One region of the Prochlorococcus sp. ALOHA_ZT_50 genome, then DNA from elsewhere that is predicted to be linked to it. Evidence: predicted binding sites of a transcription regulator. Region 1 holds the regulator's gene; each other region holds the start of a gene.
The links. The regulator NtcA, encoded in region 1, controls nitrogen genes in cyanobacteria. The targets are predictions, from matches to a motif close to GTANCNNNNGNTAC.

Region 1 (5,946 bases):
GATTCCAAGATTTATAAATTTTTTGCCACTTTCATTTATACCTTGTGTTATTGCCTGAAGCAGAATATCTCCACTAATTCTTGTATCTCTTCCAATTAATATTGGATTTTTATTTTCTAAAGTCGAACCTAGAGCATATCCTACTTTGTAGGCTAGAGAATAAGTTATCTCTTCATTAAATCTTCCTCTTATTCCATCAGTTCCAAAGATTGATTGCATAATTAGATTTCAGGAATCAAAGAAATTTTGATAATTATTCAGTTCTTATTTTATCAGTTGATTAAAAGCTTATAGATTTCAATTCTCTTTATTTGTTTAACTTATTTAAGATGTTTTTAGTAAGTAATTTCTTAATAGTGCAATCTGAGAGTCGAGAGCAAATTTTAAAACATTATTTTAAAACAATACTTATTTTAATCATATCTATTGTTATCATTTCACTGTTTTTGTTTAGAAATTTCTTTTTTAAATCAACTTATCTTCTAAAGAGTTTTGGAGAATTATCTGTTGACCCTGAAATAGCTTTTACAAATAATAAGCCTACATTTCTGGAATTTTATGCTGAGTGGTGTGAAGTTTGCAAAGAAATGGCTCCACAAGTTTCTGCTTTTAAAGATGAATACGAAAAAGATATTAATTTTGTTTTTTTAAATGTTGATAATCAAAAATGGGGTAATTACATCCAAAAGTTTGCAGTCAATGGGATTCCTCAAGTTAATCTTTTTGATAAAAAGGGTAATCTAATATCTACTTTTATTGGTAAACAAGATGAAATAAAAATAAGAGAATCTATTAATAATTTAGAAAAAGAAGAGAATCCCTATGAGGAAATTATTAATGCTGAATTTTCAATAATTCAAGAAAATAAAAATAATGAGGTTAATCCTCGTAGTCATGGATAATTTTTACCATTCTAAAGATTTTGATACAATCGGAAAACTTTTTTTAAAAATAGACTTGCAATTTTGGGCGATAGACTTGTGTTCTTTTTGGGTACCGTGAGCTGATCTTAAATGAATGTAATGGATCCACGATCTGCATGATCCAGACATATAGATTCTTGTTGGAGTTGCTAATGGTAAAACAAATCTCGCACATTCTTTGGCTACGCCTTCAGCAAGTAAATCTTCATATAATTCTGAAGCAGCCTGAAAATGTAAACCAATTTTTTCATTGAATCTTTTTTTTAACTCATCAGGGAGATCAGGAATTGAATTTTGCCTGTTTTTAAAATCTTGACGCCTTAACTCTGGTAAGGGAATATTACCCAATTGAGAACTATCTGCATATCTCTGTGAAAATTCCTGGAAAGTAAATGATCTATGTCTTAAAATTTGGGCAGCGATTCCTCTGTTAGTTTCTATTTGCAAGGTCATAAATGACTGTTCAAAAACACTCCAATGTTCATTTTTAATGCAATAACTCAATAATTTCGAATAGTCTTCATTTTCCTGATTTTTTGGATTACTAACTCTTGCAATGTAAGCCATTGTTTTTTCTGCATCAGGAGTTAGCGAAATTAGTTCAACTTTACTCATTTTAGATCTTTGCAAGAGTTACTTTTTCTGGTTGGTTTTGATATTTACCTCTTCTATCTTCATAGGTTGTAGAGCACGGATCACCTTCAAAAAAGAGTAGTTGGCAAATACCCTCTTCAGCATATATTCTGCAATCTGCACCTGAACTATTACTAAACTCTAAAGTTAGATGACCTTCCCACCCTGCCTCTGCGGGCGTTGTATTAACAATAATTCCAAGTCGTGCATAAGTACTTTTGCCTATACAGATTACAGTTATATTTTCTGGCACTTTCATCTTTTCTAAAGCAACTCCTAAACCATAGGAGTGAGCAGGAAGAATAAAAAAGTCTCCATCATTATCATGGTGAAGAACAGTTTTTTCTAAATTATTAGGATTAAACTTTTTGGGATTCATCACAGTACCAGGGATATGTCTGAAAATTAGGAATTCTTTTGATGAAAGTCTTAAATCATAGCCATAAGATGAACATCCGTAACTCAAAACTGGCTTTTGTTTATTGTCAGGCTCAAGATGTCTCACCAAATTTGATTGAAAGGGTTTTATCATACCTTCCGAAGCTTTTTGATTTATCCAGAGATCATTTTTTAGCATTGTTTTATGAGCGAAGTTCGGTAATTTGGTTAGCCATTAATAATAAATCTTTAGGTATATCTGTACCAGTAAGGATTACATCTCCTGATATAAATCGGTTTTCAAGTGTTGAAATCAAATCATCTTTATCGATAATTTTCATGTCAATAGCTAAAAAAATTTCATCAAGTATGATTTGGTCATTCTCTCCAGACTGTAGTTCTTTTTTACAAAAATTCCATAATTCAATAGTAGATTCATGAATAGATTTTTTTAAATTTTTATTATTTTCAATTGCTTCAGAATTATATTGATCAAAGGAATGTGATGATCTTACCCAGGTTAAATTACCGCATAGCTTTACTGCATTATCAACTCCTTGCTTGACTCCTCCCTTCATGAATTGTATTAAGAGCACTTTCCTGCCAAGAGCAGCATTTCTTAGAGAGTCTCTAATGATAGATGTGTAGCTACCTCTATATGAAGATTGATAGATTTGAATTTGTCCGTTTTGTGGAATTCTTTTTAGATTAATTTTGTTAGCAGTATTTGTTTTTACAACATCAAGATTACCTTTGGAATAAATATGAGATGAACTAATTACCATTATTTAGATTCTTTCTACATGCAGTATAATTAGAATCTATTGACGCTGCATATAGTGTAATTTTACTTAAAAAAGGGTTAAGCAATTTGAAACTGACTGAAAAAAGCTTGTTGATAAACTGATAAGAATTGAAAATTGTTACTGTTGATACAAGATATTTTAGGGTGTCTCCTTAAATTTTTTAATAGTCAAGATATTTATGATACCTGCTTCACGAGGATTCAACCGCTTTAGTTCGCAACAATCCGGACAAAGTAAAATTAACTCTGTTGGAGAACGTTTTCCAATCAATAGAACTTTAATGGAAGTTATTAAAGGTCTAGATGGTGCAAGCACAGAAATGGTTGAGAGATCTAAAACAATATTTTTCCCTGGGGACCCTGCTGAAAGGGTTTATCTTATAAGAAGAGGAGCAGTAAGACTGTCAAGAGTTTATGAGTCAGGTGAAGAAATAACTGTTGCTCTTTTAAGAGAGAATAGTCTCTTTGGTGTTTTATCTCTTCTAACAGGCCATAGATCTGATCGTTTTTATCATGCCATAGCATTCACAAGAGTTGAAATGATAACAGCACCTGCAAATTCTGTTTTAAGAGCTATAGAGGAAGATGCATCAGTAGGACTATTACTTTTACAGGGGCTTTCAAGTAGGATCCTGCAAACTGAAACAATGATAGAAACTCTTACACATAGAGATATGTCTTCTCGTTTAGTAAGTTTTTTAATGGTTCTTTGTAGAGACTTTGGAGTTGCAGGTGAAAAAGGTATTACGATAGATTTAAGGCTTTCACATCAGGCAATTGCTGAAGCTATTGGTTCTACAAGAGTAACCATTACAAGATTATTGGGAGATTTAAAGGATTCAGGGCTTCTTAATATTGAAAGAAAAAAGATCACAGTGTTCGATCCAATTGCTCTTGCAAAAAGATTTAATTGATTCATCATAAATTATGATGTACTGAGTATATGCAAAAGTGTGGCTTGGATTTTAATTGTTTTTTTAATATTACTAGGGGGATTAATTGCACCATTTGGGGATATTCTTGGAACAAAGATTGGTAAAGCAAGATTTAGTATCTTAAAATTAAGACCGAAAAAAACAGCAACTATAATAACTATTATTACTGGTGGGTTTATTAGTTCAATATCAATAGGGTTATTGATTTTAGTAAGTGAAGAATTCAGACAAAGGCTTTTTGTTGATATTCCTTTTTTGCAAAAAACTTTAGATGAAAGTAAAAAGGCTTTAATCCCTTTACAGGAAGAGCAAGAGGAACTTGAAGGTAAAATTATTCAAAAAGAAAAGGAGTTAAATCAATTAAAAAATAATATTAAAGAATTTAGGAGAGGAAATATTGTTATCAAAAGAGGGCAAACTTTATTCATTGCTGAGATTAAATCTAGCTCAAATGTAAAACTAGACTTTATAAAAATCTATAATGAAGCTGATAAATTTGTTAGGAAAATTGTTACCCCAAATAAAAAAGAAGCAAAAAATATTCTTTTGTGGAGACCTAGTGATATTACAAAAATTGAGACAATAGCTTCTAGAGGCGGCGACTGGATTTTATTAATTAAATCAGCAACAAATGTTTTAAAAGGGGATAATTATGTTTTTGTATCTCCTGATTTATTAGAGAATAAATTTATAGTCAAAAAAGGGGATGTTATTACAAGTTCAATTCTGGGAGAAAGTGATTTAAATCTTAAATCAATAAATTTAAAAATTAAATCATTGCTTAGAGAAACAAGGGATGAAATTAAGTCAAAAGGATCACAAGTTAGTGAAATTAATACAAATGGAAATTTTGTAAAAAAAATTAGAGACTTTCTTCAAGAAAATCAAAATATCAAATTTAAGTTAGAAGTAGTATCTTTGAGAGATAGTAAAACTGTAGAACCCATAGTCGTTGAAATCAATATTTTAAAGATTGCATCTTAAATGCCTAGAGTTATAACTATTGATCCTGGGAAAAGTAAATGCGGCTTAGTATTAGCTGAAATAAGTGAAAAAAAAGTTTATAAAGCGATTATTCTTAAAAGTGAATTACTAGAGAATTATGTCAGATATTTAATTGCCGCTGAGGACATATCACAAATTATTATTGGCAATGGTACTACCAGTAAAGAAATCAGAGAAAAACTATATTTTTTTAAAAAAGAAATAATAACTTTTGAGGAAAAAAATACTACCTACAGGGCTAAAGCAAGATATTTCGAACTTTTTCCAATTAGTGGTCTGAAGTTTTTAATGCCTAGAGAGGTTTTTATTCTTAATAAAAACCTTGATGCGATATCAGCTTTGATAATTTTAGAAGATTATTGCAAAATGAAGTTTACTTTGAATCAAAATATAGATTTTAAAACTTGGCTGAAATAGTGAACTTATATTCATTCCCTGCTTCTAGTTCATAATCTTTTTTCAATAAAAATCTCAATAAGGCATCCTCAATTAATGCTCTTCCCAAAGGTGGATTTACCTTTAATAGACCTTTATTAAAGGAGTATGTAAAAGTCCATTTAAATTGACTAGCTTCCACAACCCCCTGAATTTGCTTTTTTGAGAAGCAATATTCCTTAACACTTACATTTGCAATAGTTTCAGGTTTTGAACGCATTTCTTAAGGTTGGTCTTTGTCAAAAGAATTTAATTCATTAATTATATATTCTTCTTTTTTAGTATTTAGTTGTTCGAGGGATTCTATTACTCTCTTATACACTTTATCCAATATTGATTTTTCTTCTAGAGAAATATTTCCTAATACATGTGAAATGGTATTGAAATTATTTTTTCCTTTTATTAGAGGAGGTGACCCAATACCAATTCTTATTCTCTTAAAGTTTTGTGTCTGTAATTGTTCAATGATGCTTTTAAGCCCGTTATGTCCACCTGAGCTTCCTTTTCTTCTAAATCTTATTTTTCCAAGGGGAAGATCTTTATCATCGACTATTATGAAAATCTGATCTAAATTTATTTTGTACCAATCAACTATTGCTCTGACAGCATCACCACTGTTATTCATAAACGTATTTGGTAAAAATAACCTGAAATTAGAATCATTGATTTGAAATTCTGAGCAGGAACTTTTAAGCTTATCTTTTAATAAAAAATTTGAATTATATTTTTTCGAAAAATTTTCAAGCAGTAAAAAACCTATATTATGTCTACTTTTTGAGTATTTTTTACCAGGATTTCCTAATCCAATTAAAAATATTTCTTTCATTGTTTA
Region 2 (12,154 bases), on a different contig from region 1:
TTGTTGCCCTAATAGCAATAATAATGGGTTTAAATTTATTAGGAATTCTAAAGTTTCAGTTTCCGAATGGACCTGATATAAAAATAATTGAAGATAAAATACCAACATTTATAGCGCCTTTTGCCATAGGGACTACTTTTGGACTAGCTTCTTCACCTTGCATTACTCCAGTTTTAGCAACTCTTTTGGCTTGGGTATCGCAAGCTAAAAACCCGATAATATCTATTATTTTTTTATTTTTCTTTGGGATAGGCCAAGTAACCCCATTAATCATTGCAGGAGCTACTGCAGAAAACTTAAAGCAATTTTTAGCTCTTAGAAAATTTAGTCAAATAATTCCGACTTTAAGTGGGATATTTTTAGTTTCCCTAGGGTTATTAAATTTATTTTCAAATTGGATTTAAATGATTATTTTTAAGAATCTAATTTTAAAAATATCAAGTTTAAGATTCGCTATATCGCTGATAATCTTCATTGCTATTGCCAGTGGAATAGGTACTTTTATACCTCAAGGTAGTAATAATAAATTCTATATTGATAATTTCGATAGAGCTCCCATTTTTGGATTTTTAGATGGAGAAAAAGTCTTAAAACTTCAATTGGATCATATATATACAAGCTTTTGGTTTTTATTTACATTAATTCTTCTTTGCATTTCTCTAGCAGCTTGTAGTTTCAGGAGGCAAATCCCTTCATTAAAAGCTTCATTAAAATGGATTGAATACAAGAGCGAAAAAAAATTTAGCAAACTGCAACTAACTACAAGTCATCCAATCAATCAAGATGGAGAACATATATCAAAAGTAGATTTATTACTTAAAAAAAAAGGATGGAAAACATACAAATTTAATAGTCATATTTCTGCAAGAAAGGGGTTAATTGGAAAAATCGGTCCTTTAGTTGTACATATCGGATTAATAGTCTTACTTATAGGTTCAGCATATGGAAGTTTTACAAGTCAATCAAAAGAACAATATTTACTGCCTGGAGAAACTTTAGATCTTGTTAATGAGAGCACAAACTCAAAAGCCAATGTAAAATTAGTCGATTTTTCTATAGAACGTGAAAGTGATGGTGTGCCCAAACAGTTTATTTCAAAATTAAATTTTTCTTCTGAAGATCTAAATTTAAATGAAATAAAAACAACCAAAGTTAATCACCCAATCAGGTTTAAAGGATTAACTATTTATCAAGCAGATTGGGCAATATCAAATGTTGTTTTAGAAATAGATAATATCCTTTATCAATTACAATTAAAGGAGATTCCAGAAATCGGTAATCAAGTTTGGGGAGTTTTAGTTGAATTAGGATCGGAGACTAAAAAAAATTTCCTTTTAACAATAGATAATGAAAATGGTCCACTTAAAATTTCGAATATAGAAAATTTTTCCGGGAATAATCTCTATATCAATGACGATCCTTTAGAAGTTAACTCTTCAAAAGTATCTCTGAAAAAAATAATCCCCAGCAGTGGATTAATAATTAAAAATGATCCGTCTATACCATTTATTTACTTTTCTTTTATCTTAATAATTTTTGGAACAATAATAAGTCTTATACCAACTAACCAATTATGGATTCTGGTAAATAAAGAATCACAAAAGTTATCTATTGGAGGCCTTAGTAATAAAAATCTAGTTGGTTTTAAAAAAGAATTTTTTAAATTATCAGAAGAAATAAAAAATTTTTAATTTCTTTTCTGCCCACTAAAAATATCTAACTGCATAGAAACATTCCCTCTGGGGTTAAATGCAGCATTTAAATGTATCCAGTGAGGTGAACCTTCATTCACTAAATCATCCATAATTCTATTCACAACTTCCTCATGTGATATTTTTATATCTCTAAAATTATTAATATAAAGCTTTAAAGACTTCAACTCATAGACTTTCAAATTAGGTTGATAAATAATATTTAGCTTTGCAAAATCTGGATAACCAGAAAAGGGGCACTTACATGTAAATTCAGGTAACTGAATAGAAATTTCATAAATTCTTTTCTTATTTGGATTATCGAAACAAATTATTTTTGATTCTTCAATAATTCTTTCACCATATAGCGGTCTTTGAGTCGAATCTTCTAATTTAGCTGTACTCATTTTTAGTAGAACTTTTTTACTAAACCTATATAAAAACTATATATAAAGATAAAAATTCGCAAAAGTATCAACAAATCTAAGTATTACAATTGACTAAGTCAAAAGATGTTAAATCTTATTTTTGTATCAATAGTAACATTCATAATGTCCGCCGAAAGGTTTATATGTGTTTAGTTCAATGAAAAATTAATGGACATTTGTTTGATAACTATCGATAACAACTTAAATAAATCCCTTCAACCAAAAACTGCAATTGGAATGTTATGGCTTCAAACACACTTTGAGAATGATCAGTGGGAAGCGTTGTCAAATAGTACAGTAATAATTTCTGAAGAAAATTCCCAACTATTAATTGAAGACGCCAAGAATGCAGGCCTTAATGTTGAATGTTTTTCTGATATTTCAATGTTGGATGTTTTCCCAAAAAACAATTAAAATAGGAATGTTCAATCTTTAATCATGAAGAAAATTGAAGCAATCATACGTCCATTTAAGCTGGAGGATGTAAAAATTGCATTAGTAAACTCCGGTATTGTTGGAATGACAGTTAGTGAAGTCAGAGGTTTTGGAAGGCAAAAAGGACAAGTTGAAAGATATAGAGGTTCCGAATTTACTGTTGAATTCCTTCAAAAACTTAAAGTAGAAGTTGTCGTAGAAGATGAAAAGGTTAATTCAGTCATAGATGCGATTGCTGAAGCAGCAAAAACTGGAGAGATAGGTGACGGAAAAATATTCATCACATCAATTGATTCAGTTGTAAGAATTAGAACTGGCGACAAAGACGAAGAAGCTCTTTAATTCAAAGAGTTTCTTTTACTAAATTTTGTATATATTCACTATTAATACTTTTATTTGATTGACTTCCTAAGGTCATCCAAGCTAGATATTCATGATTCCCAGCAGGACCTACCAGCGGAGAAGCTATCAAATTCTTTATATTCCATTGGAAATTCTTAGCAGCATAGATAACAGACTCTATAGCCTCAGTATGGAATTTAGGATTGCGAACAACACCTCCTTTACTGACTTTATCTTTACCTACCTCAAATTGGGGTTTAATTAAAAATATTCCCTCAATACAATCACCTTCTAATAAATTACCAATAGATTTAAAAACTAACTTTAATGAAATAAAAGACAAATCAGCAACCACAAAATTTGGTAATTCATTACTTCTAGATAAAAGATCATTAGGTTTTAAATTTCGAATATTAGTTCGTTCAAAAAGTATGACTTTTGGGTTATTTCTAATCTTCCATGCAGTCTGTCCATAACCAACATCTATCCCATAAACTAACTTTGCTCCTTGTTGCAATAAGCAATCAGTAAATCCCCCAGTAGAGATTCCTGCGTCAATACATATTTTATCTTTTACTTTAATTTCAAGTTTATTAAATGCCTCCAATAATTTTTCGCCGCCCCTTGATACAAACATAGGTTCGGAATCAATAAAAAATTCAGATCCAATTAATACTTGTTGTCCAGGTTTATCCCATACTTTTCCATTGATATCTCTAACCTTGCCCGCAAGAATTAAACCTTGGGCTTTTTGACGAGTTTCACATAAACCACTTTTTAGAAGATAAAGGTCTAATCTACTTTTTTTAATCATCTATTAATCAATAAAAAAAGACTGAATAATGAACTTCTACAAGATTAAGATCCAAATTCTTTAATACCTTCCAATTTTAAATAAGAACTAAAAAATTACCCATTATTAACGAAAGGAATAAAGGAATAAATGCAAACATTTTTATATTTAAGCTTTCTTAATTAGCCAGAAAAATGTTACATAAGAAAATAATAGCCAGGCAAATATGTTCAATGGCAAGTACATCTTTAAGGTATAGAGCAATAATTCGATTTTGGTTATAAAGTTTAAATTGATAATTAATAAAAATTGTGATCGAGCGTTACACATTACCCGAAATGGGGAAAATCTGGACTGATAGCGCAAAATTCCAGAGTTGGCTTAAGGTTGAAATAGCTGCATGTGAAGCAAATTTTTCCCTGGGGAAAATTCCTGAGAATGCCATGAAAGAGATACGTTCAAATGCAAAGTTTGATGAATCTAGAATTACAGAAATTGAGAAAGAAGTTAAACATGATGTCATAGCATTTCTTACAAGCGTTAATGAATTTGTAGGAGATTCTGGAAGATACATACATGTTGGTATGACCAGTAGTGATGTACTTGATACTGGCTTATCTCTTCAGTTAAAAGATTCTTGCGAATTGTTATTAGAAGAAATTGAGAACCTAGAAAATGAAGTCAGATTATTAGCAAGGAAGCATAAAAATACATTAATGATTGGCAGATCTCATGCAATTCATGGGGAGCCAATTTCCTTCGGTTTTAAACTTGCTGGATGGTTAGCAGAAATAATAAGGAACAAAAAAAGATTGTTAACACTGAAAGAATCTGTAGCTATTGGACAAATAAGTGGTGCAATGGGAACTTACGCTAATACGAATCCCAAAGTAGAACAAATAACTTGTGATTTACTCGGCTTAAAACCTGATACAGCAAGTACGCAGGTTATATCGAGAGACAGACATGCAGAATATGTGCAAACTATTGCACTAGTTGGCGCTTCTTTAGATAGATTCGCAACTGAAATAAGAAATTTACAAAGAACTGATGTTTTAGAAGTTGAGGAGGGCTTTACAAAAGGGCAAAAAGGAAGTTCTGCCATGCCTCATAAAAGAAATCCTATTCGAAGTGAAAGAGTAAGCGGTTTAGCAAGAATTTTGAGGAGTTACGTCTTAACAGCACTGGAAAATGTTCCACTTTGGCACGAAAGAGATATAAGCCATAGTTCAAATGAACGTATCATGTTACCTGACGTATCAATCTGTTTGCATTTTATGCTCAGGGAAATGAAAGATATAGTAAGCAATTTGGAAGTTTATCCAAAAAATATGCTCAAAAATTTAAATATATATGGTGGTGTAATCTTTAGTCAGAAAGTTTTACTTTTGCTTGTAGAGAAGGGCTTGTCTAGAGAAAAAGCTTATAGCTTAGTACAAAAAAATGCGCATCAGGCCTGGAATACTCAGAATGGGAATTTCAAACAAAATATAGAGAGAGATAATGAAATAATGGATTTTATTGATCAAAGTGACTTAGAAGAATGTTTTAATCCTTCAATTCATCTCAATAATTTAAGTGTAATATGGGAGAAGTTAGGTATCTAGGATTACTGAAAACCTTATCTAAGTTAAACCAGTGTTTTCAGAGGAATAATGACAAAAAACTTTAGGATTGAAAAAGATAGTATGGGAACAATAGAGGTTCCCATTGAAGCTTTGTGGGGCGCTCAAACACAAAGATCGATAATAAATTTTTCTATTGGAGAAGAATTAATTCCAATTGAGTTAATTTATTCACTCACCCTCATAAAAAAAGCTGCTTCAATTGCGAATTTCAATTTAGGTTTAATAGATAAAAGGAAAAAAGATTTGATTGTAGAGGCATGTACGGAAATACTTGATGGGCTTCACGATTCACAGTTTCCCTTAAAGGTTTGGCAAACAGGTAGTGGCACGCAAACAAATATGAATGTTAATGAGGTAATTTCAAATATTGCAGCTTTAAAAACTAATTCAGAGCTTGGTAGTCATCAACCAATTCATCCGAATGATGATGTAAATAAATCTCAGTCAACTAATGACACTTTTCCTGCTGCTATTCAAATATCTGTTGTTAATGAAATAATCAAAAATTTAGTTCCAACGATAAGAGAACTTACTAAGATCCTTGATAAAAAAAGTGAAGAATGGAAAGACCTTATAAAGATAGGAAGAACCCATTTTCAAGATGCAGTTCCCCTTACTTTTGGGCAAGAAATATCAGGATGGTCAGAGCAACTTAAAGATGCTGAGAATGCAATTATTATGAGTCTGAATGAATTGTATTTCTTACCTCTGGGAGGAACTGCAGTTGGTACAGGGATTAATTGTCCAAAAGGATTTTGTGAAGAGTCTATAAAATCAATTTCCGATGATACTAATCTAATGTTCTATAAATCAAAAAATAATTTTTCTATCATGGCCTCGCATGATCGTCTAGCTCAAGTAATGAGTCAGATAAAAATATTAGCAGGTGCATTATTTAAAATTTCAAATGATATAAAAATTCTATCTTCTGGTCCAAGATCAGGAATATATGAACTAATTATTCCTCAAAATGAACCTGGAAGTTCTATCATGCCGGGTAAAGTGAATCCAACTCAATGCGAAGCCTTATCAATGGTTTGCACTCAGATAATGGGTCTTGAATATGCAGTTTCAATGGCAAATTCTAGCGGCACTTTACAGATGAATGAATATAAGCCTCTTATTGGATTTAATATTCTCACAAGTTTAAAATTACTTAAAAATGTAATAGAAAACTTCAGAATAAAATTAGTTGATGGGATGGAACCTAATCAAAAGAAAATGAAGTTAAATTTAGAAAATTCACTAATGTTGGTTACAGCCATAGTGCCAAAAGTTGGTTATGAAAAAGCAGCTGAAATTGCAAACCTTGCCTTCAAAGAATCATTAAATTTAAAAGAGGCAACACTTAAATTAGGTTATTTAAACGAAGATGAATTTGATGAAGCAATGAATATCAATTCAATGATTTGATTAAAAAAATTTAAGAATTATTGTCAATTCTTTTTGTTGCAGGATTAATATCTTCAGAGACTTTTATAAGATCATTAGATTCAGAAACAGGAAAACGATTAATAGCTTTTAATGCTAGCTTTGCTTTGCTTTTTAATTTATTACTAACACCAATACAGTATTGCACTTGAGAAAGGACATCAATTGATCTTCTAATAATCCTCACTACATCACCTTCGTCTAATGAAGTATTAAAAACCAAATCTTTCCATTTTTTTCCTCTTGCCCATTCAGAAATAATTCCAGTCAACTCTGTTTCTAAATAGATAGGAATTTCAATATGAAACTTATTTTGTTGAAAAGAGACTAATTTTCTTAAACCATCTAATTCATTAAAAACATCTATTACCTTTAAAGAAGGCTTGAAATTACACCAAAGATTAGGCCTCCTTACATCAACACATATAGCTTGAATAATTGCAGCTAACTCAGGAGGATCTAAATCGTCTAAATAACCACTAACTAAAACAAGACCAATCCATAATTCATTTTCACTTCTTATTGCACCAACTGTTTGTCCAACTTCTGTCAATTCCAAATCATTTAAACAACCAAAATGATTCAAAATTTTAATCAAATCGGTAAAAGTTCTCCAGTTATGATTTTCTTTATCCTCAAGAAGTTTTTTTCTAATATTTATTTCTTGTTCAACATCAATAATTCTTTTTCTATATTTCTTTAATTTCTTGGAGTCTCCAAATCTGTGTGCAGGATGATCAGTAACTGTTTCTTCTAAATTATTAATTTGTTGCTGTTGTGCCAAAACTTCCGTTGTCAAATCATATTGTGGAGTTTGTAAATCATTTTTTTTAGAAACTTCTAAAATTCGATCCGCATAACACTGCGACATATCATCTCCCCTAAATACCTCTCCAGAAAAATACATCTTTGGTACTTCAAGTCCTAAGACATCAATTGCATCCAAATCATTAAAAATACTTACTATGTATGAGGGTTTTATAAGAATAAATAAATTATCAATTGTCAAACACAATAAACTCTTAATTTTTTGGGATTCATATATTTTCTTACAAATTAATCCTGGAACAATTTTTCTTTTAATTTGAGGAGCTTTGATTGAAATTAAGCTTCCATCTTTAATATATGGGAGTGCATTAGTTATCTCTTCTGATAATTTTTCTGCTGCTTGTTTTTCTAAAATTTTCAAGAGTCTTCTCTCTTCTTTAAGACGATTTTTTAACTTTTCGTATGCATCAAAATCTTTCCATGAAACGTTAGATGTAATTTTTTTTAATTCAATTAAATCCTTATCTAAATTTTCAAGAATTATATTCTCACCTGATGATTCACCTAAATATAAAAAACTACCAAAACTTCTTTTAATTAATTCTTTAGACTTCTCTAAAGTATAACTTTGTAAAAGATTAAGTACCATTCCATAGCTAGGAGTGAATTGACTTTCTAAAGAATTTGGTTTGCTAATAGCCAGTGCACTTGCTTCTTTGGCACCTTCGAATCTTGTTTGTAATGTAACAACATATCCCTGGGTATCTTTTCCTCTTCTTCCAGCTCTTCCTGACATTTGCAAAAATTCACTGCTAAATAATAATCTATGCCCATCTTCTGTCCTTTTTGATAAAGAAGAAATAACAGTTGTTCTTGCGGGCATATTTATTCCTGCAGCAAGAGTTTCAGTTGCAAAAACAACTTTTATTAAACCTTGCTGAAATAATTCCTCAACCAATTCTTTCCATGCAGGCAATAATCCAGCATGATGAGATGCAATACCGCGTTTTAATGCCTCGCATTGAGATTTATCTTTAATTGCTTCCTGATTATTTTTAAGATAAACATCTAATTTTTGGGATATCATACTTGCTTCTGAATAACTTACTAAAGTTAAATCTTTTATATTCTCAATAGCCTTGTCACATCCTCTTCTACTAAAAATAAAATAAATAGCTGGCAACATATTTCGTTCAGCTAGTTTCGAGATCACAAAGCCAATTGAGGGAGACTTTGGTTGCATTATCCTGCCCACTTTTCCTCTTATTTTCTGCCCTTTAGGAGCTCTCCAAATCTTACAGTTTGGATGAATTCCATTACCCTTATTATTTAAAAGTGGATGGAGGCCTTTAACACTACAAAAAATAAAATCAAGTGGGACTGGTCTCTTATCACTATTAATTAGTACTGTGGGCCCATGAACTTTTTCTATCCAATTTTGTAGTTGATCTGCATTGGCTATTGTTGCTGATAAAGCTATTATTTGAGTTCTAGTAGGGCAATGGATTATAGTTTCTTCCCAAACTGTGCCTCTTTGGGGGTCATTCATATAATGACATTCATCAAGAATCACAGATTCTAAATTTTCTAAGGGATCATCAAATTCATCAAATTCGCCATAAAGCATGTTCCTAAAAATCTCAGTCGTCATGACTAAGATTGGTGCTTCTCTATTTATACTTATATCTCCAGTTAAAAGACCAACTTTATTCTCACCATATTGATTAGCAAAATCTCTAAACTTTTGGTTTGATAGGGCCTTTAAAGGTGTTGTATAAAAAACTCTGCTGTCATGAGATAAGCCTCTATATATAGCAAATTCACCTATCAATGTTTTACCCGAACCTGTTGGTGCCGTTAAAACAACAGAATTTCCGCTATTAATAGCTCGTATTGCTTCTAATTGGAAATCATCTAGCGGAAAGGGGAAATATTCCTCTAAATTAAGCAATAATTGTGATTGAAGAGAGGATGAGTTAACTTCTTAATATATGATCTATATAGATATTAATAAACAAAAAATACCTTGCAAACTTTAATAGTAAATCTAAATCTTTTTAATTAAATCCACTATATTTTATTTTGCCAAAATGAAAAAAATAAAAATTCCAAAAAATAGAATCCGTAAATTAAAAACATTTTCTTTAGGTAAAAAATCATTCGAACTTCTAAGTTTAAATTCGCAAAATAAAAAACTTATAGACTTATGCAGTAATGATTATTTTGGATTAAGTAGGGACAAGGATTTAATAAAAGCTGCTTACGAAATAAGCTTGTTAGAAGGTATTGGTTCAGGAAGCTCTAGGTTTATTACAGGTTCAAGACCAATACATAAATTATTAGAAACAGAACTTGCCAAGTGGCTTGATCAAGAGAAAGTATTACTTTTCCCAAGCGGATTTCAAGCAAATATAGCCGCTATCCAGGCTTTAGCAAACAGAAATAGTATCGTAATAGCAGATAAATTGATCCATAACTCTTTATTGGTTGGAGTCAAAGCTGCTCAAGCAAAACTAGTTCGATTCTCACACAATAATTTAAAAGATTTAGAAGATAAAATTATTAAATCTAACCCCACAAAAAATTCCATTTTAGTTGTTGTTGAATCTCTTTATAGCATGGAGGGATCAATTGCTCCGCTCAGAGAAATAACGGAAATTTGCAAAAAAAATAGTGTTCAATTATTAGTTGACGAAGCTCATGCAATTGGGATCTTGGGCCCTGAAGGCAGGGGTTTAAGTTTTAATTGTCGTTCAGATATAACTATGATTACTGGAACTTTTGGAAAAGCATTTGGAAGCGGTGGAGCTTTCATAGCTTCCAATTCAGAAATTGGAGAATATCTTATCCAAACAAGTGGTGCATTTAGGTATACAACCGCACTTGCGCCATCTTTGGCTGCTGGGGCACTAGAAGGTTTAAAAAAAATTTTAGAAAATAAAGAATGGGGTAATGATTTGTTATCTTCTGCGAAGATATGGAAAGATGAAATTATTAAAAATTTTAGTTTTCCAGTTCAGGGAGATTCTCACATTTTATCAATTATTGTTGGCCAAGAAGAGAAGGCAATTTATCTACAAAAATATCTCGAAGAAAATGGGTTTTTAGCAATTGCGATAAGACCTCCAACTGTTCCAGTGGGGCAATCAAGAATCAGAATAACAATACGAAGAAACTTAGATTTTAATCTGCTAAAGAATTTCATTGCAGTATTAAAAGAGTTTAAATGAAACAAATTATTACTCAACATGGGTGGGGACTAAATAAATATTTCTGGGATGATTATAAAGTTGATTTTTTAAATAATAATTGGCATTGGCAAGATAATGAAAGGGGCTATTTTTCGACAAATAATTATCAAGCAAAATGGATTAAAAGCGAATCTAAAAAAGAAATCAGAATGACTTTATGCCATTCATTTGGTTTTCATTTAATGCAAAAAAAAATTTTAAAAGAAGCAACTCATATTGTTCTTATAAATTCTTTTAATAATTTTCTTCCTTTAAGTAATAAGAGAAACTTTATTTTGAGGTCTCTAAAAAGAATGGAAACAAAAATCATAAAAGATGAACCTAAGGATATGTTGAAAGAATTTATACATAGATCATTTATGCCAAATCATATGAATAATAGTTTTAAAAATATCTTTTATAAAAGTCTAGAGAGTTTAAATAAAACTCTTCTTTTAAGTGATTTAAAACAACTTTACATCAATAGAGATTTTCCAGTATTTTTAAGAAAAGATTGCAAAATTATTTTTATAAAATCAGAAAATGATTTGATTCTTGACAACGAATCAAATAATAACTTTTTAGATTCCTTAAATAAAACACTTGATAGGAAGCCAATTTTAATTAAATTAGCTCAACAAGGTCATTGCTTGAATAATTTAAATTTATACGAGATCTTACTTAATACACTTAATGATTGAAATGGATAGTAAAAAGTGGAATGAGAAAATAAAAAATAATTTCAATGATGCTGCATATCGGTATTTAGAGCATTCAAATATTCAGAAATTTTTTGCAAAAAAGATTGTTCAATTTATCAAAGAATTAAATCCCCAAAAAAAAGGTGAATGGATAGATCTAGGATCAGGACCAGGACTATTAGCAGATGAAATAGAAAAAAAATTTTCTTCCCAAAAAGTATCCAGAATTGATTTCAGCAAGAAAATGCTTCTTGAGAATAAATTATCTAGAAAAAAAATTTTATGGGATTTGAATAATGATTTACCTCCTGAAATAAATAACTGTTCTCTATTAACATCTAACTTTTGCATACATTGGTTAAACAACCCAGAAAAGATAATAAAAAATTGGTTTAGCAAATTAACACCTGGAGGTTTTTTAATCATTTCATATCCAACAAAAGATTGTTTTCCTGAATGGAAAGATACTTGTAAAAAAATTGATATTGAATATAGTGGTCTTAATTTCCTTTGCTCTAAAGAATTATTAAAAGATTTCAAATCAACTGAAATACATTATTCAGAACAGTTTAATTATCTTGAAAATTTTGAAGATGTATATAAGCTTTTTAGAAGCATTAAAAATGTAGGAGCACAATCAACAAATTGTAAACGCAAAACAGTGAAAGAGTTAAAGGAAATTCAAAAGTTTTGGCCAAAGAATTACA
Region 3 (12,154 bases), on a different contig from region 1:
GGCTGTATATAATCAATTCCTATTTCAGTACACATTTTTAAAATATCCTCAAAACCACTTTTTGGTATAACAACAGCTATTCCTAATAAGTAAATTTCTTGTTCTTGAAATAAGTAAGGTTTTTTTAATTGAATTATTTCTAAACAATCATTTTTAACTTTTATAGCTTTCCATAATGAACCCTCTCCGTTAGCTATAAATATTTCTTTACCATTTTTTATCCTCATTACTTTATTTAAATAATGAGCCTCTTCTTTAGAAAGTTCTAAATTATTGTTCTTAATATTTTCAATTCTTTCATGGGAAATAATTAATCTTGTTAAGTCTTCCATCTAAAACACTTAATCTTTGAAAACTAAATCTTCATGTTCTTCAATTGCCCAATCATTATTTTCACCCCCAATAATTAACTCTTCAATTTTTACATAATTATTTGATATCTCATTCAAAGAATTAATTAATATATCTATTGAAATGGAGTCTGAAGTTCCAAAATCAACCCAACATCTTCCCCAAAGATTTTGATATTCCATAATTCCTAAATTATGCATTAAGGCTGGAAGAGATGCATTTTTTTGGTCATTATCATAGGACATCCAACTTAGATCGGAACCCTCTTCATGAGTTTGCAAATTTTCAGAATTAAATCCACCTAACCTTCCTAAAACGTACCAACTATCAAAAACACCATCTAAATAATTTTTTTCATCTTGAGTTGGTGATTCTGAAAACCTGATCCATATCCAACAATTAAAAGGATCAACTTCCCTAAAAATAATATTCATATTGACTAATATCTTTTTAGATCTACAGCTATTATAAGTAAGTTATTACTAGATTCAAATTCATACCTATAACTTAATTAATAATGCTTGATTTAAAAGAAATATCTTATCAACCCCAAACTGGTGAAAGAAAAATAATAGACAATTTAAATTTAAAAGTTCATGAAAATGAAATCATTTTAATTTGCGGCAATAGTGGTTCTGGGAAAACAACACTACTCGAAATAATAAGCGGATTAACAAATCCACAAAAAGGAAAAATTACTTGGAAGAATAAAATTTTATCTTCTAGACAAAGAAGATGGTTTTGTGGAGTAGTATTCCAATTTCCTGAAAGATACTTTATAGGTACAACCATTGGGAAAGAATTAAAAATAGGCCATAAATCTTTAAGAGAAAAAAATATAGAAATAGTTTTAAATAAAGTTGGTTTGAAAAAAATTAATCTGACCCAACCACCAGAACAACTAAGTGGCGGACAACAAAGGCGATTAGCTGTAGCAGTTCAACTACTTAGAAACCCCTCAATTCTTTTACTTGATGAACCAACTGCTGGATTAGACTATTCAATGAGAAATGATGTGAAGAATTTAATTCTTGATTTAAAAAATAAAAATACAATTATTATTGTTACTCATGAACCTGCCTTATTTGAGGGAATTCCTTCTAGGATATTATTCTTGGAAAAAGGGAAAATCAAAAATTTTATGAAAGAAAATCATGCAGGATAGGATAGTTCGGGCTACTGCAGCCAATGGAGGAATAAGATTAGTTGCGGTCTTAACAACAGAATCTTCTTTAGAAGCAAAAAAAAGACACGGCCTTTCTTACTTAACCACCTGTATCTTAGGCAGAGCATTTAGTGCTTCACTGCTTTTAGCAAGCTCGATGAAGATAATGCATGGGAGAGTTACTTTAAGAGTTAGATCTGACGGACCTTTAAAAGGATTACTAGTTGATGCAGGTAGAGACGGAAAAGTTAGGGGTTATGTAGGGAATCCTAATTTAGAATTAGACCTAGTCAAAATAGGCAATAATAAATATTCTTTTGATTTTACAAAAGCATTAGGTACAGGATATTTAAATGTAATTAGAGATAGTGGATTTGGAGAACCCTTTACAAGCACTGTTGAATTAGTAAATGGAAATATTGCTGAAGACTTAGCTTCATATTTATATCATTCAGAGCAAACTCCCTCTGCTGTATTTATTGGAGAAAAAATTCAAAATAAAAGTGTTATTTGTAGTGGTGGCTTATTAGCTCAAGTTTTACCTAAAAAAGATACTGACCCTCTGCTAGTCTCACTACTTGAAGAAAGATGCAAAGAAATTAATTCTTTCAGCGAAGATCTATTTAAGTCAAAAGATAATCTTCTTGAGTTAATTAGAAATATATTTCCCGATATTGACGATAAATCAATCTCTGAAAAAGCTCGTTCTCAAGAAGTGAGTTTTAAATGCAAGTGTTCCAAACAAAGAAGTTTAAATGCGATGAAAATGCTTGATAAGAGCGAGTTAGAGGACATCCTCAAGAAAGATGGCAAAGCAGAGTTGGTTTGTGAATTTTGTAAAAATAAATATCTTATAAATTATGAAGAAATTAAATCTATGATAGAAAATCAATCATAAAAAAATTACGCCTAGCCATAAAATAACCATGGCCGGAATACTTTGAATTTTTTGTATTGATAAAGAGTTGTTTGATACTTCCTGAATGAAAGAATTATTTTCAAGCAATCCACCAAATATTAATCCTATCGAGAGAAAGGTAACACTCCAACCCAGAGAACCTATAAATCTTTTCCCCGATTTAATTTGAGTATAGGTAAGTATTAATGTTGAGATAGAGAGTAAAAGTCTATTATTAGAGTCTGGACTGATAAATAACAAAATTAAAAATAATAGCCCAACAGATATTTTTATTGAAAGATTATCAAATGAGGGGGTAGTTATTTTTGGCAGACTATACTGACTTGAATTGTTAGAGTTATTATTTAAATTTTTTATCTTAGAAAGAAGTGGGAAATTATTATTGGTAAATTGATTAATTTGTTTTTCTTTTTTTGAGGCACTCACAGCTTCATAGCTTACATTTCCTGATTGCCTGGCTTTCAAACTCCCCATGAGTAATTGATCAAAGGAAGATTCTATTTTCGCTTTTAAAATTAAATCTTCACCAGCCTCTTTAACTTTAATATCTCTAGCCTTCTGAATATCCTCAAAAGCAGCACCTTCTTTTACACCTAAAATTTCATAAGGTGATTTTTCGTTATTATTTTTATTACTGTTTGAATCCAAAATTTTTTACCAATACTAACAGATTAACTAATTTTATAATCCATTAAGACTTTATAAAACAATTGGTTCGACTCCACTAACAACGGGCGCAACTTTGTTTAAATTTAATTGATTATTGTCTTCAACAAATTGATTTAGATTCCACTCATTTTTGAAAAGAATAACTGGCCTATTCCAACAATCTTTAACTATTTTACAGTTGAATATTCTGCCTAGTTTTTCAATGGCTGGCCATCCATCAGAAATCCATCTAGCCAATTGATATGGCATTGCTTCAAGATTTGCATCTACACCATATTCACTTTTTAATCTGTGAGTTACTACCTCCAACTGCAATTGACCAACAGCTGCGAGTATAGGGTCTCTTTTACTCTCATCAAAGTCATAAAGAATCTGAACAGCACCTTCTTCTCGAAGTTCATTAACACCCTTTCTAAAGTTTTTAAATGCTGAGGGATTTGGATTTCTTAGCCAGCTGAATATTTCAGGACTAAAGGATGGTATGCCCTCATATTCCAGATGAGCACCAGTATAAAGAGTATCTCCAATAGAAAACATCCCTGGATTATTTAAACCAATAACATCTCCAGGATAGGCATCATCAACTACTTCTCTATCTTGCCCAAATATTTTTTGTGGTCTTGATAATCTAATTGTTTTCCCAGTTCTGGAATGTTTAACTGACATATCCTTTTCAAATTTGCCACTACAAACTCTTATAAAAGCAACCCTATCTCTGTGCTTTGGATCCATATTTGCCTGAAGCTTAAAAACAAACCCACTAAATTCATCGCTTGCAGGTTCAATATCCCCTTTATTACTATTTCTTGAAGTTGGTTTTTGTGCCATTTTTAAAAAACTATCTAAAAATGGCCTTACGCCAAAATTAGTCATGGCAGATCCAAAGAAAACTGGGGTTAAAGAGCCATTAAAAACTTTTTCTTTTTCAAATTTAGATCCTGCCTCATCAAGAACCTCCAATTCTTCAAGTGAGTTTTCAAGTAAATCTCTCTCTACATATTTTGATAGCTCTTTATCTTCAAGACTTAATCTTTTCTCATTCGATTGTTTCCCTCTCACTGCTTTATCAAATAAAATCACCTCTCTCGAAAATCTATCAATAACCCCTCTAAATTCCTCGCCACTCCCAATTGGCCAGTTTATAGGTAGGGTATTTAATCCAAGTTCTGATTCAATTTCATCAAGTAAAGAAAATGGCTCTCTTCCTGGTCTATCCATTTTATTTATGAAAGTAAATATTGGTATTTTTCGCATCTTGCAAACTTCAAACAATTTTCTAGTTTGAGGTTCTAGTCCTTTAGCAGCATCTTCCAACATAACTGCATTATCAGCAGCAGCTAATGTTCTATAAGTATCTTCGGAGAAATCTTGGTGTCCTGGTGTATCTAATAGATTAATTACTGATCTTTCATATTCAAATTGCAATACAGTTGATGTAATAGAAATACCTCTTTGTTTCTCAAGTTCCATCCAGTCTGAGGTGGCTTTTCTCTGATTACCCCTAGCTTTTACTGCTCCTGCCTGTTGAATGGCACCTCCATACAAAAGAAGCTTCTCGGTAAGAGTCGTTTTCCCAGCATCTGGATGTGAAATAATAGCAAAATTTCTTCTTTTATTTACCGCATCCAGTATTTCTTTATTATTTAGAATTTTAGTACCTAAGCTCATTTATATAATATAAGGGCCTTTCACTTAGTTCTTAAACATTACCATAGACTATTAAATAATTTTCACCTTCCTCAAACACATCTAAAGAGGATAGATCATTCTCTAAGATGAAATTTTTTAACTCTTTAAAAGTATAAGAAGCTCTTAAAGATGCATAATAATCATTAGTTAAAATCTCATTATATTTAGTTGAACATTGTGCTTTGAGTTCTAAAGCAGACTTTTCATCTAATGGCCTTTTTAAGTCCTTGTGAAAATTTACAGTAATATTACTAGATAAAATTCTTATTGTGTTGAAGAAATCTTCAAGATTGGTAATGTGATGAATCAAACTGTTGCTTACAAGTAAACTAATTCTTTTTTTAAATAAAAAATTATTTGATTTAATGTCTTTGATGTCAGAACAAATGTAGCGTAAATTTTTTAATTTTTTTTGATTATTAGAAATACTTTTATTATATTCTGCTCTCAAAATCATCTCTTTAGAACCATCTATTCCTACGACTGCAGTATTAGGCCATTTTATTGCTAACTTCTCAGAAATATTTCCTGGGCCACATCCTAAATCAACTATTAAATCTTTTTCACCTAAAGAAATATTTTTTTTCAAAAGATATTGATTTATTTGATTAATTAGATTAACTTCCCCTTCTGAAAAATCAGCTTCGTCATAAGAAATGACCTGCTCTTTTTCTTCCATTAATTCAGGTTCGGGGACTCTTTCCATATCCTTTCTTGAAACAAAGATTTCATATTAAACATAATTCTACACAAACCGTTAAATAGTGGTAAGAATAGTTGCAGACGCCACAGGTAGAGTTATTCTTCCAGTACGGGTTATTTACATACGTTTTTTTTATCGTGACTGTTGCACCAAATAAAGCTTCTTCAGAGAGCAATTCCAATAATCTTAAAAAAGATGATTTTCCAAAGACTGCGCCAGCTGCTTACCCAGTTTTTTTCAGATCTTATAGTAGAAAAACTTCATCTGGCAAAAGGGAGAACTGGAGCGAAGTAGGCGAAAGGAATTTATCGGGATTAAAAGAATTAGGAAAACTTTCTGAAGAAGAATTAATCCTAATGAGAGAGATGCAAAGTAACCAAAAAGCTCAACCTTCAGGAAGATGGTTATGGATAGGCGGAACCCCTTGGATTAATAAGAACCAAAATTTCTCAGGAGCATACAACTGTACCTCAACAAACTTAATTGATTGGGAAGCCTTCGCATTAATGATGGACTTAGCAATGATGGGATGTGGAACAGGTGCAATAATTGAGCCTCATTTTATAAATAATCTACCTACGGTAATTAACAAAATAAATATTAAATCAGTCAGTGAAGTTGGAATAACTCCTAAAGATCAAAGAGAAGAAAAGTCATCATTAGAAATTAAAGGAAAAGATCTTCATATCAAAGTTGGAGATAGCAGAAGAGGATGGGTAGATAGCTATAAATATCTTCTTGAGGCATCAAGTAACGAGAGTCTTGAAAGAGAAATTGATGTTTATATTGATTTGGAAGATATTAGGCCTGCTGGAGAATCATTAAAAGGTTTTGGTGGTATGGCAAATCCTATCAAATTGAAAGATCTTTACTCTAGAGTCGCATCACTTCTTGGAAAGGCAATTGGCAGGAAATTAAGTACAGTAGAGTGTTGTTTATTAATTGATGAAGCTGCAGTAACCATAGTTGCTGGGAATATAAGAAGAAGTGCTGGAATGAGACAATTTGCTTCAGATGATAAGGAAGCCGCATCAGCAAAAGAAAATTTATGGAGTCAAGATGAGAATGGTAATTGGAGAATAGATCCTGAAAAAGATGCCCTCAGGATGGCTAATCATACTAGGGTTTACCATACAAAACCCACTTACCAAACTGTTTTGGATGCAGTAACAAAACAATTCCATTCAGGTGAGGGAGCTATTCAATTTGCTCCAGAAGCAATCGCAAGGTCAAATGCAGATATTCTCAAAGATGATGAATTGAGAAAGGAATTTATTGAAATCTACTCAGAACAAGGTAAGGATGAAGCGAGAAATTGGATAAATAGTAGTTATGGTCCTTTTTCAGAAGAAGAGTTAGACCACAGGATGAGCCGATATGGACTTAACCCTTGTGGGGAGATCTTGGGAAATGATTTCCATTGCAATTTGGCTGAAGTTCATTTAAATCAGATTGATCCAGGAAATTTTGAAGAGCAAAAAAAAGCTTTTAAAGCAGCCGCTCTTTCTGTAGCATGCTTACTTAATCATGAATTTGAAGTTGAGCGTTACAGAAAAAGTAGGGAATATGATCCTATTGTAGGAGTAAGTTTCACTGGATTATTTGATTTTTGTGTCCATGCCTTTGGGACGCCATGGTTGAAATGGTGGGAAGCAGGAAGGCCAAATAGCGAAGAAGGGAAGGCCTTCAAAGAAAAGGAAGCTAAATTCTTAGATTCTTGGAGAAAAATAGTAAAAGAAACTGTATGGGAATATTGTGATAAGCATAATCTAAGGAGACCAAATAGATGCACAACAGTTCAGCCAGCTGGAACTAAAAGTCTTCTTACTGGAGCAGCTCCAGGATGGCATCCTCCAAAGGCTCAAAGATTCATAAGAAGAATAACTTTCAGGAAAAATGATCCAATCGCTTTAGCTTGCATGGATTATGGTTACTCAGTTGTTCCATCTCAATCTGATAAAGATGAAAATGGTTGCTTGCTCGATAATCCATTTGATCCAAGATGTACAGAATGGTTAGTTGAAATCCCTACAGAAGTTAGTTGGGCAAATATAGACGGCGCAGACCAAATAGACATCAATAATTTCTCAGCATTAGCTCAATTTGATTTTTACATGCAAGTGCAGAAATTTTACACAGAGCATAATACCTCTGCAACCGTAGAATTTAGAGAAAATGAAATCGAGGATTTAGCTAAGGCTATTCATAATGCAATAGAAAATAATGAGGGATATATTTCAGCAGCATTGCTGGCTAGATTTAGTGCTAACGCTACTTTCCCGAGATTACCCTTTGAACCAATAAGTAAAGAGGAATATATATCATTGCAGAATAAAGTAATAGAAAGGAAAGTCAATAACGATTTCTTTGACGCTCTTAATAAATATGATGTTGGAGAACTATCTGAAGCAGGACCAGCAGGTTGTGATTCAGATAAGTGCTTGCTTCCTCTTGCTAAACCAAAAGATTAAATTTTGAATTATTTGTAAATAAAAAATATAAATTAGTTTTTAAAAATTTAATTTATGGCTACCTCTTAAATAGGGACATAAATTATTTATGACATTAAGCTTAAATATTGGGAACTTTTTTAATGATTCCTCTAGTCATGCATTGGTGGATGAGCTAAGAAAAAGAACATCAGAAGAGGATATCTTAGATTTTGAGGAAAAATTTAACTCCAAAAACGAAAAAAATCTACACGTATATATATGTAGATTTCTAAAAAATAGATCAATATCCAGAGGGCTAGCCTCTAGATGGTTAATAACCATAATTGAAAACAAAGAATCAAAAATTGATGCTTTGCAAAAATTAAATAATTAGGTCAGCCCTGATAGTTTCCATAGAGCAATTCCAAAAATTGAGAATCCCATAATAAAAGTAAAAGCCAAAGCATTTACCAATTGGACCTTATCATTCATTCTGTTTGCGAATGGTAATAATTGAGCAAATAATGGAGTCTCTTCAACTATTGCAGATTTTTTTACTGTAGGTTTTTTGCTTCTAGAAAACATAAAACAAATTTTATAATCTTAAGAATTTTACATTTAAAAGTTCATTAAATAAAAAATACTTCTCAAAAACGAACAAAATGTAACCTGTGAGAAATTAAGCCGGGATTATGATAAATATTTTTATCAGAAACCTAATCTATCATTAATATATTAAGTTTATTTATTAAAAACCTAGACAAATAATTTTAATGGATGTTATTATAAATTTGTAGCAACCGCTACCAAAACGTTCAACTTGCGTATAGCAAGCCGCAAATCGACTTAAGCCATGGAACGGGGACTTAAGCGAAACCGGAGCTTAAAAAATGACTCTAATTTACAGAGGACAAAAGTACGTCCAGAACAAAGAAGCAGCTAAAAAGCAGCACAATGAACTAACTTATAGAGGAAAAGCTTACACAAGCTAGTTTATTTAGCCATTAAAAGAAAAAGCCACTTTTAGTGGCTTTTTTATTATCCATTCTTAGACTAAAAAATAACTTAATACTTCTCACAAGCATTAAAATAATATGATTCAATTGCATTTATATATTAGATAACAATGGCAGACCAAAAACCTTTATTTAAAGCACCTTATGACATAAAAGATGTTAGTGCTCTTTTCGCCATAGTTGCCTTCGTTTTAATAATCGCTGCCATAGTTGGGAATAACTTATTTGGTTTATTTCAACAAAATGTCAACTTTGGGTGATTTTTTTGTGGCCTAAATTTTTGGACTAAATGTGACCAATAATTGATTGTTATAACGACTTAACCCGTCATTTTTAAATAAAATTCCTCTCTCAGACAAGTTTCTTGAAATAAATTTTTAATCTTTGAATTTATAGACTATGACTAATTTCTTATGTTATAGTTTTTAAGTTCAACAAAACTGAATAGCCCTTTGGAGGGGTGGTCGAGTGGTTTAAGGCTCTAGTCTTGAAAACTAGCGTGTCTGCAAGGGCACCGTGGGTTCGAATCCCACCCCCTCCGTTCAAATAAAAAGAACCGAATAATATCAACGCCCTTTTGAAACGTTCTTGTTAATATGAATTTATTTAGATTATGAGTAAAGGATTTGCCACAGATAATTTAATATCCAAAAAATCGAAAAAAAAAGTTATTTCAAATGAACCGCAAGGAAGATTAATATCTTGGTCTCCTTGGCCACCAGCTAATTTTCAGACAAGATATCCTGCTTTCCCTTTTGTTCTTACAATATTGATTATAGTAATCGGTCAATGGTACCTTTCACTACTGAGATGACCCGAAACTGTTTTTTTTATTTAAATTAGGATGAATTAAGTTTGAGAATTTATTTTGTTTTTTTCAATTTTATTATTTGCCCACTTTCAAGCGGCAATCATCCCAATATTATTAGGTATTAGATCGATCAATAAATTCAAACATATAAGCAAGAACAAATTGATACCTTTCGGTTTTATTTTTTTAGGATTGGCATCGATTTCTGAAATGATAGATCATACCCAAACATCTTGGATTTATGTAGATCATTCCTCTTTATTTAATTGGTTATTTTATTCTTTCCTATCTTTAGGTCTAACATGTTTATCAATATCAGTTATAAAAAATAAATTTATTCAAAAAACTAATTTTTGCATTTCTTTATGTTCAATAATCTCATATTTTTTATTTGATAAAACTATTGCTCTTCTTTTTCAAGTAATAATAAGTATCCTTCTAATTATAAATTGGCAAAGAGTTTTTAAAGATTGGCTTTTTATCCTTTACCCAATATTTGGTATTTTTTTTACGACTTTCTTTGGCACAAGGCTCTCAATTAGTGGCGATCAATTTTGGCATGTTTTAATAGGCCCATCTGGAACAATTAGCGTTCTTACCTTTTATTTAGTATTAAAGAGATCGGACAAAAAATTTACTTAAGATTCTTATGAAAATATTTGTATTTGTAAGTTTTATAGTGTGCTTAGTCACAATAATCTCTCCAGTTGAAATCTTTGCTGATACGGCACTTGATGTTTACATGAATGATTTTTATTCTAAATCGAATGAAGCTAGCCAGATTCTTAAAGAAATCGAAAATAGTCTAAAAGAGGGATCAAGAAAAAAAGTATGCTCTAGGCAAAGAGAGGCAGCAAGATTAGGTCTATTAGCTAATAAATCATTAATTAAAGCCTTTGAAATAGAGGGGGCTAATCCGCCAATGCAAGCAATAAAGGCAAGTCAACAAAGATGGGAATCTATTCTGAATGAGTGCTGAAGAAAGTCAGTAAATCTATAAATCTTTTTAAATTTGCATTCTTACAGATTTACTAATTAAGGGAATTTCAGGTTCAACTCCATAAATACATTGAGAAATCGAATAAATAAAAATACATAGTGTAAATATAAAAATTATTGAGCCTAATTCAACTATGGGAAATATTCTCAAGAGATATGAAATTATTATCAAAGCAATATCAATAAGTAATGCTTGGCATGCGTTATATCTAACGAAATAGGGAACATTTGGATTTCTTACTAATCCAGCAAACAAAATTATAAATAATAAAAAACTACCAAAAGGCAAAGATTTTTCAATTATTGCTATCGGAAAAGTTAGTAATAATAGTATTTTTAAAAATGAATATTTATAGAACAAATAATATCCAAAAGGTATTGATGCCTTTAATGGCAAAGTATACAAAAATACTGATGAGAGTCTCTGGAATATCTGATTCAATATATTATTGAAATTTCGTATTCATATTTTAGCCTAATTTTTCTGAACTTAATAAATGACTTAGCCTCGAAAAAATCAACTTTGGCAGATGGTTATTAAATATTAGATAATTGATTAAGGTTCATAATTCAAAATGCGTATCCTACATACAATGTTGAGGGTTGGAGATTTAGATAAATCCATTGATTTCTACGTCAATAGATTAGGAATGAATTTATTAAGAAAAAAGGATTACCCTCATGGAAAATTCACTTTGGCATTTGTTGGTTATGGCTCAGAAAAAGAAAACACAGTAATTGAATTAACTTATAACTGGGACAAAAAGTCTGAAGACTATGAGCTTGGAGATAAATATGGTCATATAGCTATTGGAGTAAAAGATATTCATCTAATTTGCCAAGGATTAGAAAAAAATGGTTGTAAAATAACAACCAAACCTAAAACAATGAAAAACAGTACTACTGTCTTGGCTTTTGTTGAGGATCCTGATGGTTATAAAATTGAACTTATTGAAAGAGATTAAAAGCTCAGAAGTTTTTAATTAAATAAACAAATAACTAAAATTTAAAAAGATTGAATTATCAAATATATCGTTTTCAATTAGCGAAAAAATACCTCTAAGATCACATTGGATAGATTCTGCAGTTTCAATTATTGTAAAAGATTATTTCTAAGATGAGGAATTATTAAAAATAAAATTAAAACTTTATACAATCTAGGTTAATTCTATTTAGAATAAGTAGACAATCTATTCAGATTTATATATCATAGAATTATCGCATAAAGCTTATGCCTAGTAATTGGTCAAAAATAAGAGATGAATGGCTTGATAGAACCGCGGTTGCGAAAGATGATGCTAAATGGGCATTAGAAGCTTTAATTAATTCTGAAGAAGAGTTATTTGAAATAGAACAAAAAATAAAGAATAAAGAGGACGCTATAAGCCAAGTAAAATTTT

Region 2: the regulator NtcA is predicted to act here: its motif matches at 2,222-2,235, upstream of queF (preQ(1) synthase).
Region 3: the regulator NtcA is predicted to act here: its motif matches at 8,722-8,735, upstream of MK115_RS04970 (DUF4278 domain-containing protein).

What each region holds. Positions count from the first base shown of each region.
Region 1 is NZ_JAKVCI010000044.1:216-6,161, forward strand. Features, by position in the region: partial or broken gene MK115_RS08780 (phosphoglucosamine mutase) at 1-219, opposite strand, end outside; gene MK115_RS08785 (thioredoxin domain-containing protein) at 357-902, shown strand; gene thyX (FAD-dependent thymidylate synthase) at 906-1,538, opposite strand; gene dcd (dCTP deaminase) at 1,540-2,133, opposite strand; gene MK115_RS08800 (cob(I)yrinic acid a,c-diamide adenosyltransferase) at 2,138-2,719, opposite strand; gene ntcA (global nitrogen regulator NtcA) at 2,919-3,653, shown strand; gene MK115_RS08810 (DUF3084 domain-containing protein) at 3,693-4,658, shown strand; gene MK115_RS08815 (RuvC family protein) at 4,659-5,096, shown strand; gene MK115_RS08820 (DUF3146 family protein) at 5,077-5,334, opposite strand; gene pth (aminoacyl-tRNA hydrolase) at 5,338-5,940, opposite strand.
Region 2 is NZ_JAKVCI010000025.1:6,630-18,783, reverse strand. Features, by position in the region: gene MK115_RS07305 (cytochrome c biogenesis protein CcdA) at 1-404, shown strand, start outside; gene MK115_RS07300 (cytochrome c biogenesis ResB family protein) at 405-1,691, shown strand; gene queF (preQ(1) synthase) at 1,688-2,098, opposite strand; gene MK115_RS07290 (hypothetical protein) at 2,288-2,533, shown strand; gene MK115_RS07285 (P-II family nitrogen regulator) at 2,558-2,896, shown strand; gene MK115_RS07280 (TlyA family RNA methyltransferase) at 2,898-3,710, opposite strand; gene purB (adenylosuccinate lyase) at 4,001-5,296, shown strand; gene MK115_RS07270 (class II fumarate hydratase) at 5,345-6,730, shown strand; gene MK115_RS07265 (DEAD/DEAH box helicase) at 6,741-9,467, opposite strand; gene MK115_RS07260 (aminotransferase class I/II-fold pyridoxal phosphate-dependent enzyme) at 9,607-10,746, shown strand; gene MK115_RS07255 (hypothetical protein) at 10,743-11,447, shown strand; gene MK115_RS07250 (methyltransferase domain-containing protein) at 11,440-12,154, shown strand, end outside.
Region 3 is NZ_JAKVCI010000014.1:22,923-35,076, reverse strand. Features, by position in the region: gene MK115_RS05020 (16S rRNA (uracil(1498)-N(3))-methyltransferase) at 1-332, opposite strand, end outside; gene MK115_RS05015 (DUF3531 family protein) at 342-785, opposite strand; gene MK115_RS05010 (ABC transporter ATP-binding protein) at 869-1,516, shown strand; gene hslO (Hsp33 family molecular chaperone HslO) at 1,506-2,414, shown strand; gene MK115_RS05000 (CPP1-like family protein) at 2,409-3,083, opposite strand; gene MK115_RS04995 (peptide chain release factor 3) at 3,135-4,772, opposite strand; gene MK115_RS04990 (class I SAM-dependent methyltransferase) at 4,804-5,499, opposite strand; gene nrdJ (ribonucleoside-triphosphate reductase, adenosylcobalamin-dependent) at 5,634-7,967, shown strand; gene MK115_RS04980 (RNA recognition motif-containing protein) at 8,056-8,322, shown strand; gene MK115_RS04975 (hypothetical protein) at 8,319-8,513, opposite strand; gene MK115_RS04970 (DUF4278 domain-containing protein) at 8,819-8,920, shown strand; gene MK115_RS04965 (hypothetical protein) at 9,055-9,204, shown strand; tRNA gene MK115_RS04960 (tRNA-Ser) at 9,399-9,485, shown strand; gene MK115_RS04955 (hypothetical protein) at 9,558-9,758, shown strand; gene MK115_RS04950 (hypothetical protein) at 9,813-10,397, shown strand; gene MK115_RS04945 (hypothetical protein) at 10,405-10,734, shown strand; gene MK115_RS04940 (Tic20 family protein) at 10,762-11,196, opposite strand; gene gloA (lactoylglutathione lyase) at 11,330-11,719, shown strand; gene MK115_RS04930 (VHS domain-containing protein) at 11,986-12,154, shown strand, end outside.